Linked DNA regions of Occallatibacter riparius. The protein of the gene in region 3 interacts with the protein of the main gene of each other region in a pairwise test. Links are inferred from orthologs where the notes say so. Each region holds a gene or a part of one and is shown on either strand. Other genes may lie near its edges.

Evidence for each region.
Region 1: the proteins of rlmB (region 3) and MOP44_RS12580 interact in binary tests that used the Escherichia coli proteins (3 or more experiments, as listed by UniProt). The link is inferred for Occallatibacter riparius from one-to-one orthologs.
Region 2: the proteins of rlmB (region 3) and tsaE interact in binary tests that used the Escherichia coli proteins (3 or more experiments, as listed by UniProt). The link is inferred for Occallatibacter riparius from one-to-one orthologs.

The regions. Positions count from the first base shown.
Region 1 is NZ_CP093313.1:3,113,328-3,116,391, reverse strand. The notes cover bases 1-2,911. They hold MOP44_RS12580 (NAD(P)H-hydrate dehydratase), read right to left. Parts: upstream 2,326-2,911; coding sequence 676-2,325; downstream 1-675. Other genes in these bases: MOP44_RS12575 (glycosyltransferase), read right to left, coding at 2,381-2,911; tsaE (tRNA (adenosine(37)-N6)-threonylcarbamoyltransferase complex ATPase subunit type 1 TsaE), read right to left, coding at 200-679; MOP44_RS12590 (hypothetical protein), read left to right, coding at 1-188. Also shown: more of MOP44_RS12575, read right to left, coding at 2,912-3,064. UniProt on the Escherichia coli protein: Bifunctional enzyme that catalyzes the epimerization of the S- and R-forms of NAD(P)HX and the dehydration of the S-form of NAD(P)HX at the expense of ADP, which is converted to AMP.
Region 2 is NZ_CP093313.1:3,114,453-3,117,605, forward strand. The notes cover bases 1-3,000. They hold tsaE (tRNA (adenosine(37)-N6)-threonylcarbamoyltransferase complex ATPase subunit type 1 TsaE), read left to right. Parts: upstream 1-1,260; coding sequence 1,261-1,740; downstream 1,741-3,000. Other genes in these bases: MOP44_RS12580 (NAD(P)H-hydrate dehydratase), read left to right, coding at 1-1,264; MOP44_RS12590 (hypothetical protein), read right to left, coding at 1,752-2,000; yiaK (3-dehydro-L-gulonate 2-dehydrogenase), read left to right, coding at 2,125-3,000. Also shown: more of yiaK, read left to right, coding at 3,001-3,135. UniProt on the Escherichia coli protein: Required for the formation of a threonylcarbamoyl group on adenosine at position 37 (t(6)A37) in tRNAs that read codons beginning with adenine.
Region 3 is NZ_CP093313.1:860,703-863,603, reverse strand. The notes cover bases 53-2,800. They hold rlmB (23S rRNA (guanosine(2251)-2'-O)-methyltransferase RlmB), read left to right. Parts: upstream 53-898; coding sequence 899-1,702; downstream 1,703-2,800. Other genes in these bases: MOP44_RS03370 (M1 aminopeptidase family protein), read left to right, coding at 1,765-2,800; MOP44_RS03380 (NYN domain-containing protein), read right to left, coding at 53-741. In the rest of the region: more of MOP44_RS03380, read right to left, coding at 1-52; more of MOP44_RS03370, read left to right, coding at 2,801-2,901. UniProt on the Escherichia coli protein: Specifically methylates the ribose of guanosine 2251 in 23S rRNA.

The DNA.
Region 1 (3,064 bases), 2.3 Mb from region 3 along the record:
TGACGCTCGTCTACATCCTCAGAGGCCGTCACGCAGTCGACGCCGCGCGGGAGGCTGCCCTCTGGTCCCTCATATCGGCGGCCATCTTCGCGGGTTCCGCCATCTACTATCGCAAGACCAACAAAGACTGCAAGCTCTGCGTCGAAGACGGAAGCGAACCTCTGCGCGACGACCGCGCTTCCCATTAGCAGATCACAGCTTACGGCGTATCCTTCGACGTCACCCGAATCTTCCGCGCATCCCCACCCGCGGAAGTAATCGCAATCTCGCCGGTCGCCCGCTTCACCAGGCTCTTGAACTTCTCGCCCCACTCCACCAGCACCAGCGAATTGTCCGTAAGCAGCTCATCCAGCCCCAGTGTCTCCAACTGGCGCTCGCCCTCGATCCGATAAACATCAAGATGGAACAGCCGCACAGGCTTCCCGTGCTGCGTACCCTCGTACTCATGGATGAGCGTGAACGTCGGGCTCGTCACTTCGTCGGGATCAGCCGCATCGAGAGCCTGCGCAATGCCCTTCACCAGCGTAGTCTTGCCCGTCCCCAGTTCCCCGCGGAGCAGCAGCAACTGCGGCGGCTTGAGCAAATCGGCCAGCTTCCGGCCGACCTCGATGGTGTCCGCACCGCTCTGCGTGGTGAACTCGTGGATGCGGCCTTCGGCCACCGGGGCGTGATTGCTCATTCTGCTGCCTCGCTGGAGCTCTTTGCCGCGGTCAGGTCAGCCGGCAGCCCCTGCAACCAAACATAACCGTTCCTGCGCGTCGAGCGAAAGCGAAACGCGTTGGAAAAGTAGGACAAAGTGTCAGTCGCAAGTAACGTGTGCTCGTCCCCTGCGCGCACCGCGAAGTCCGCGGCCAGCCCATGGATATAAACCGCCGCCTCCACCGCCCTCTCCGGATCACTCGGAAATTGCGCGAGAAGTCCCGCAATTACGCCCGTTAGCAGGTCGCCGCTGCCGCCCTTCGCCATCCCGGGATTGCCCGTAGTGTTCACCGCCACTCGCCCGCTTGGATGCGCAATCAGCGTGTGCGCTCCTTTCAATACGAGAATCACGCCGTAACGCGCCGCAAAGTCGCGCGCAACGTTGAGCCGATCCGACTGAACCTCGGCAGTCGATATCCCCGCAAGCCTCGCCATCTCACCGGGATGCGGCGTAAGCACAATCGTGCGCCCCGCGCCCCCCACCCCTCCGAGCAGTTCCATCGACTTGGCCAGAACATTCAACCCGTCCGCATCGATCACCAGTGGAATCGTCTCATTCAACAGCCATTCCAGAATCGCCTCGGCTCCCGAACCCTGCCCAAGTCCCGGCCCAACGGCTGCCACCGTCATCCCCTTCAACAGCGCCTGACGCTTCTCCTCATCAGCGCTCAGTTGCGCTTCGCCCAGGCCATTCGTCTCCAGCGGCACCGTCATCAACTCAGGCGCAAACCGCGCCACGGTCGGCAGAGCCGGCTCCGGCACTGCTGCCGTTACCAGCCCCGCGCCCGCGCGCATGGCCGCCATCGCCGTCATCGCAGGCGCTCCCGCCTTGCCCCCCGCCGAGCCAAAGGTACCGCCGATCACCAGCACGTGCCCATACTTGCCCTTGTTCGAGTCGAACGGCCGCGGCGTCTGCACAATCTCCTGCGCAGTTCCCGCCCAGTACAAATCAAGCGAAGACGCCATCGCCTCGTCAGGCGAACCGATCGGCGCAACCACTACCGGCTGATTCCACCGCCTCGTGAGTTCGCCGAATACATGCGCAGGTTTGGGCGCCGTGAACGTAACAACCCCGTCCGCCGGATACACTTGCTCGTCGCCATCGCCCTTCATCTCGTCCGCCGCCCAGCCGGAAGGCAGATCCACCGCGAGCACCGGCGCGTCGCTGTCTCGAACCCATTGCAGCGCAGCCAGTGCCAGACCCCTCATCGGCGGCTTGAATCCGGTGCCGAGAACCGCATCGATGATCAGGTCAGCTCGGAACGCCGCCTGGTGATCTTGCAGTTGCTCCTCCGTCTCCACAACCACCAGCCTGCAATTCCCTGCGTCTCCCAGCCTGCGCCACGCCTCGGCAGCGTCTCCGGCCAGCCCATCCGGCGAGCCCAGCAGCATCACCGTAACGTGCAGCCCATGGCCGCCCAGCAGACGCGCCGCCATCATGCCGTCTCCGCCGTTATTGCCGCGCCCGCACAGCACCGTAATGCGGCGCGCTTTGGCGAAACGTTCGCGCGCGAAAGTCGCCACCGCGGCGGCCGCGTGGCGCATCAAGTCAAACGATGGAATCCCGAAGCTCTCCGTCGTAGCGCGATCGCAGGCCTGCATCTCGGCGGCCGAGAGAATTTTCATGCGTTCATGGTAGACGACGACCTGCGGTCAGCGGCGCCCTCAGCCTCTCTGGCCGTTAAGCCGCGCGCATCTTGCCGCCAGGCAGCAGTTGGAACTTGCGCCCGCGCCAGTGAATTTTGCTCGATGTGTAACTTGCAGCCCAGAACAAGAAGCCCATCAGATCGCGAACGGGATAAAGCACCAGCAGCCCGAACCAGTTCGAATCGCGAACCACCCAGTTGCCTACGCCCAGAGAAAGCAGCCAGCGCGAAATCAACGCCCAGGCCATGAGGCTCACGCCGATCGCCGTGTGATGCGACGCAAGCCCTGCACCAAGCCCCAGCAGCCCGAACGGCATGCTGAACGTGAGCGACGTGCCAAAGTGCCCCTTCGGCCGCGAGAAACGCGTCGATTTCATCCACCGCACCTGGTGCAGCATCGACTGCCAGAAGCTCGCATTGATCACCATGTGGTCAATCGAGTGATGACTCAGCACGATCGTGTCGCCGTGCTTGTGCGCCTCGTTGCCCAGCACGAAATCATCCGCGCAATAATCCGCCGTGACCGCGAACCCGCCCATCTTGCGAATGACCTGGCGGCGAAACGCCATCGTGGGCCCCAGCGTAAACTGCATCCCCTCCATGCTGCGCGCCACCAGCACGCCTGCCGACATCTCCACGCTCATGCCGACAGCCTCAAGCTGCGCCCAGAGTCCGCCTTCCGCAGCGACGCCGCGATAGAGGCACGTGAGGCCGCCCAC
Region 2 (3,153 bases), 2.3 Mb from region 3 along the record:
TGCGGTTCTCGGCACCGGATTCAAGCCGCCGATGAGGGGTCTGGCACTGGCTGCGCTGCAATGGGTTCGAGACAGCGACGCGCCGGTGCTCGCGGTGGATCTGCCTTCCGGCTGGGCGGCGGACGAGATGAAGGGCGATGGCGACGAGCAAGTGTATCCGGCGGACGGGGTTGTTACGTTCACGGCGCCCAAACCTGCGCATGTATTCGGCGAACTCACGAGGCGGTGGAATCAGCCGGTAGTGGTTGCGCCGATCGGTTCGCCTGACGAGGCGATGGCGTCTTCGCTTGATTTGTACTGGGCGGGAACTGCGCAGGAGATTGTGCAGACGCCGCGGCCGTTCGACTCGAACAAGGGCAAGTATGGGCACGTGCTGGTGATCGGCGGTACCTTTGGCTCGGCGGGGGGCAAGGCGGGAGCGCCTGCGATGACGGCGATGGCGGCCATGCGCGCGGGCGCGGGGCTGGTAACGGCAGCAGTGCCGGAGCCGGCTCTGCCGACCGTGGCGCGGTTTGCGCCTGAGTTGATGACGGTGCCGCTGGAGACGAATGGCCTGGGCGAAGCGCAACTGAGCGCTGATGAGGAGAAGCGTCAGGCGCTGTTGAAGGGGATGACGGTGGCAGCCGTTGGGCCGGGACTTGGGCAGGGTTCGGGAGCCGAGGCGATTCTGGAATGGCTGTTGAATGAGACGATTCCACTGGTGATCGATGCGGACGGGTTGAATGTTCTGGCCAAGTCGATGGAACTGCTCGGAGGGGTGGGGGGCGCGGGGCGCACGATTGTGCTTACGCCGCATCCCGGTGAGATGGCGAGGCTTGCGGGGATATCGACTGCCGAGGTTCAGTCGGATCGGCTCAACGTTGCGCGCGACTTTGCGGCGCGTTACGGCGTGATTCTCGTATTGAAAGGAGCGCACACGCTGATTGCGCATCCAAGCGGGCGAGTGGCGGTGAACACTACGGGCAATCCCGGGATGGCGAAGGGCGGCAGCGGCGACCTGCTAACGGGCGTAATTGCGGGACTTCTCGCGCAATTTCCGAGTGATCCGGAGAGGGCGGTGGAGGCGGCGGTTTATATCCATGGGCTGGCCGCGGACTTCGCGGTGCGCGCAGGGGACGAGCACACGTTACTTGCGACTGACACTTTGTCCTACTTTTCCAACGCGTTTCGCTTTCGCTCGACGCGCAGGAACGGTTATGTTTGGTTGCAGGGGCTGCCGGCTGACCTGACCGCGGCAAAGAGCTCCAGCGAGGCAGCAGAATGAGCAATCACGCCCCGGTGGCCGAAGGCCGCATCCACGAGTTCACCACGCAGAGCGGTGCGGACACCATCGAGGTCGGCCGGAAGCTGGCCGATTTGCTCAAGCCGCCGCAGTTGCTGCTGCTCCGCGGGGAACTGGGGACGGGCAAGACTACGCTGGTGAAGGGCATTGCGCAGGCTCTCGATGCGGCTGATCCCGACGAAGTGACGAGCCCGACGTTCACGCTCATCCATGAGTACGAGGGTACGCAGCACGGGAAGCCTGTGCGGCTGTTCCATCTTGATGTTTATCGGATCGAGGGCGAGCGCCAGTTGGAGACACTGGGGCTGGATGAGCTGCTTACGGACAATTCGCTGGTGCTGGTGGAGTGGGGCGAGAAGTTCAAGAGCCTGGTGAAGCGGGCGACCGGCGAGATTGCGATTACTTCCGCGGGTGGGGATGCGCGGAAGATTCGGGTGACGTCGAAGGATACGCCGTAAGCTGTGATCTGCTAATGGGAAGCGCGGTCGTCGCGCAGAGGTTCGCTTCCGTCTTCGACGCAGAGCTTGCAGTCTTTGTTGGTCTTGCGATAGTAGATGGCGGAACCCGCGAAGATGGCCGCCGATATGAGGGACCAGAGGGCAGCCTCCCGCGCGGCGTCGACTGCGTGACGGCCTCTGAGGATGTAGACGAGCGTCAGAGTGACGAATGCGATGGCAAAGACCTGAACGAATCGCTTGACGAGAAAACCTGGTCTCATGGGGAAGTGCCGTCTCCTGGATGCTCTTCCATCTTAGCGGTACGAGATTCACTGGCTGCAAGTGTTCGGGTGGTTCTGAACCGGGGTGGATCGGGGTACACACCAGCACCCTACAATTTGACTCATGCAGCGGATCCCCTTTGACGAAGTTCATCGGCAGCTTACCGCGGTTCTCATCAAACTCGGCTTCACCGCCGATCGTGCTGCGCTGTCTGCGCGCCTCTTCGCTGAGACTACGCGCGACGGCGTCTACTCGCATGGCGTGAATCGCTTCCTGCGCTTTGTCGCGATGATTCGCAATGGGAGTGTCGATGCTGCTGCGGGGCCGCGTGTGGTTTCGCGGTTTGGCGCGATGGAGCGATGGGATGGACAGCGGGGTCCGGGCAATCTCAACGCGTATGCGGCGATGGAGCGAGCGATTGTGCTTAGCCGCGAGCACGGCATGGGGTGCGTTGCGCTGGGCAATACCAATCACTGGATGCGCGGCGGGACGTATGGCTGGCAGGCCGCGGACGCGGGTGCTATCGGCATCTGCTGGACGAACACCATGCCCAACGTGCCGCCGTGGGGCGCAAGCGAGCCTGCGATCGGCAACAATCCACTGGTGATTGCGGTTCCGCGCGCCGCGGGGCACGTGGTGCTGGACATTGCTATATCGCAGTTCTCCCTGGGCGCCATTGAGGGCTATCGGAAGCGCGGCGAAACGCTCCCGGTCGACGGGGGCTTCGATACTGCGGGGCACCTTACGCGCGATCCTGCGGCGATTGAAGCCACGCAACGGATGTTGCCCATCGGCTACTGGAAGGGCTCAGGACTTGCGATCATGCTCGACATGATGGCCGCGATGCTTACGGCGGGCAGCGCGACGCACCAGATCGACACCGATCCGCTGCGCGAGACCGGGCTGTCGCAGGTGTTTATTGCAATGCAGCCTGCCGCGCTTGGGGACCAGGCCGAACTGGAGCGGATCGCCGACGATGTCGTTGCGTCGCTGCACCGCGCCCGGCCTGTTGAGGGCGGAAGGGGCGTCCGCTTTCCCGGGGAAAACACGCTGCGTCTTCGCGAGGAGAATTTGCGGCTTGGGCTGCCGGTTGATCCTGCACTTTGGCAGGAGATTGTTGCGCTGGGAGCTTGAGGTGTACTGCTCTGGTTT
Region 3 (2,901 bases):
CTTCGTCAGCAGCGGGCGAAGATGGGCGAAGCCGAAATTTCGTTGATGGAGTTTCGGATGGGTCTGTCGAATGAAATTGCCGAATTCTCCCAGCGAGTTGCCCCCGGACTTGGCTTGATACTCCTGGAACGCCCGCCGAAGATTCTGCCGAAGGGACGCGATTGTCTTCGCATCCATGTTTTGAAGGTCCGCCGCAGTCTTCGCAGACTTGAACTTCAGGCTCCCATTTGGAGACTGTTTAGCGTCAGCTTTTCCGCTCCGGGCTTGCTTCGGAACAGCCTTGGGCTTTGCGGGCGGCTTGGGGGACTTGCTCTTGACTTGTTTCACACCAACGAGGTGAAAGGCCGTGCAGGCGTTCCGAAGCGATGCAGGAGTGTTCGCATTGCCGTAGACGATTGCGCTCTTACCTCTTTCACGGATTCGCTGCACGAGGCGCGTGAAGTCCGAATCCCCTGAGACGATGCAGATCCCGTCGCTGAATCCCAGGCACAACTCCTCCATCGCATCGACCGCGAGGGTCAGGTCCGCAGCGTTCTTCGTATTGATATTTCGCAGGACTTCTACCGGAACGATGCTGAGTTCGCGCAGGACCTCCTGCTGCGCGATCACGTTCGATCCGTAGGCTCTCCTGAGATGAATCTCCCATTCTGAGAAGAGTTCCCGCAGGATTGGCGCCGCGTACTGCAGACTGACGTTCTCTGCGTCGAAAAAGACAGCGAGCTTCGGGCGATCGCCGTTCACTCATCCCTCCCGAACAAACAGGCGGATCCGCACACGTCTGCAAGGGGCTTCTTCTTTGCAGGTGCACGGTGAAAAACCATTGTAAGCGGGCCAGGAAGTCCGCCGTGAAGGCATTGAACGGTCGAATCCAGTTGAGCGCGGGCACTAAACTATCAGGATGGACATTCTCTACGGCGTGCATGCAGTGGAAGAGGCGCTCCGCGCCGGCCGCCGCCGTTTCGATCATGTGCTTGTGGCCCGCGAACGTCATGACGCGCGCGTGGAACAACTGGTCTCTCAGTGCCGCCAAGCCGGGGTGCGCGTTCGCTCGGAACCCCGCGAGCAGCTTACGCACGTGGCCGGAACCAGCGCTCACCAGGGAGTCGTCGCCGTGGTGCGTCCCAAAGAGATGCTGGCCATCGAGGACCTGTTCGAAGCGCCCGGCGGTGCCTCAAGCCGGCGGCTCATGCTCGCGCTCGATGGCGTCGAGGACCCGCAGAACCTGGGCGCGCTGCTCCGCGTGGCCGATGGTGCCGGTGTTGATGGCGTTGTCCTCACGGAGCGCCGTTCCGCTCCGCTCAGCCCGGTGGCGGTAAAGGCCAGCGCGGGCGCATCGGAGCACCTGCGCATCGCGAGGGTGGTGAACCTGGTCAGGGCCCTCGAGGAGCTTAAGGCCAACAATCTTTGGATCATCGGCCTGGACGAGCGCGGGGAGACTGACTACGACCGCTTCGATTTCACGGGCGACTGCGTTCTTGTGCTGGGGCGCGAGGGCGCAGGACTGCACGACCTTGTCCGCCGCACCTGCGACCACCTTCTCCGCATTCCCATGGCAGGTGGAGTCAGTTCGCTGAATGTGTCCGCTGCCGGTGCGGTTGTGCTCTATGAGGCATTTCGCCAGCGCCGTGCTGCCGCGGCGGGTGCTTCCTCCGCCCCGTTCGGCGCGTCCAAACCTAAAAAGCAGAAAGGTCTTGGCTCTTGAAGTTGTATTTGGCGCCGAAGGCGCGGTTGACCCCGGCCCAGGAGCCAGGAAGGTTGCAGTTCGTGAAGTTTGTTCTTTCGCGCGGCGTTTGTGCAGCGCTGTTCAGCTTGTTTGCGGTCAGTACGCATGGGTCCGCGCAGACGACCACGCCTCCGGCGCCGTCATCGACTCAGAGCCCCGCCCACCCGAGGGGGAAGGTCGTCTTCTCCCGCTCTACCGACGAGAACGGGAACACCACGACCACCGCGAGCCCTGAGACTCATCCGAAGGCGCAGGCCGCGGGTGCCGTGTCTGCCCAGGATGCTGACCGCCAGGCCGTCACCTTCACAGCGTTGGACATGGATGTACACCTGCGGCCCGTAGAGCATCGGATGGCCGCGCGCGTCCTCATGACGATCCGCAATGACGGCAAAGGGGCGCTCTCCCACGTTCCGCTGCAGATCTCCTCGTCGCTCAACTGGGAGCGGATCCTCGCCAACGGCAAGGACGCTCTCTTCCAGGTGGCGGTCGTGAACTCCGATGCTGATCACACCGGGCGGCTTCGCGAGGCAACGATCTCGCTCGCCGCACCGCTTGCTCCCGGCGCGACGCTTTCGATTGATGCTACTTATTCCGGCGCCATCGAGAAGAGTGCGCAGAGGCTCCTGGCAATCGGAACTCCCGACGACGTCGCTCTGCACTCGGACTGGGATGAGATCGGGTCGGGATTCACCGGCATTCGAGGATTCGGCAACGTTGTGTGGTACCCGGTCGCATCGGTCCCGGTCATGCTCGGAGACGGAGCTAAGCTCTTCGACGAGATGGGCGAGCATAAGCTGCGGGAGGCAGGCGCTCAGTTCCGCATGCATCTGGCAGTCGAGTTCCCGCACGGACAAGCGCCGAATGTCGCGATCATCAACGGGCATCCCGTCGCACTTACGGTGATGGACCAAGGCTCCGAGGAGGTGGCGGGAGTCGCGGTTGCGCAGACCGAAGCAACGACGCTTGGGTTCGAGGCGCCCAGCCTCTTCGTGGCCGAACGCAACTCGCACTCAGGCCAGAATCTCACCGAGTGGGTGACGTCTGACAACGCCGTGAACGCCCAGCTCTGGTCCGAAGCAGCTGACCGAGTTACGCCGTTCCTGCAGGGCTGGCTAGGCCAGCGTCCGCGAGCGCAGCTTACGTTGCTCGATCTACCCGACCGCGCGGATGCTCCGTTC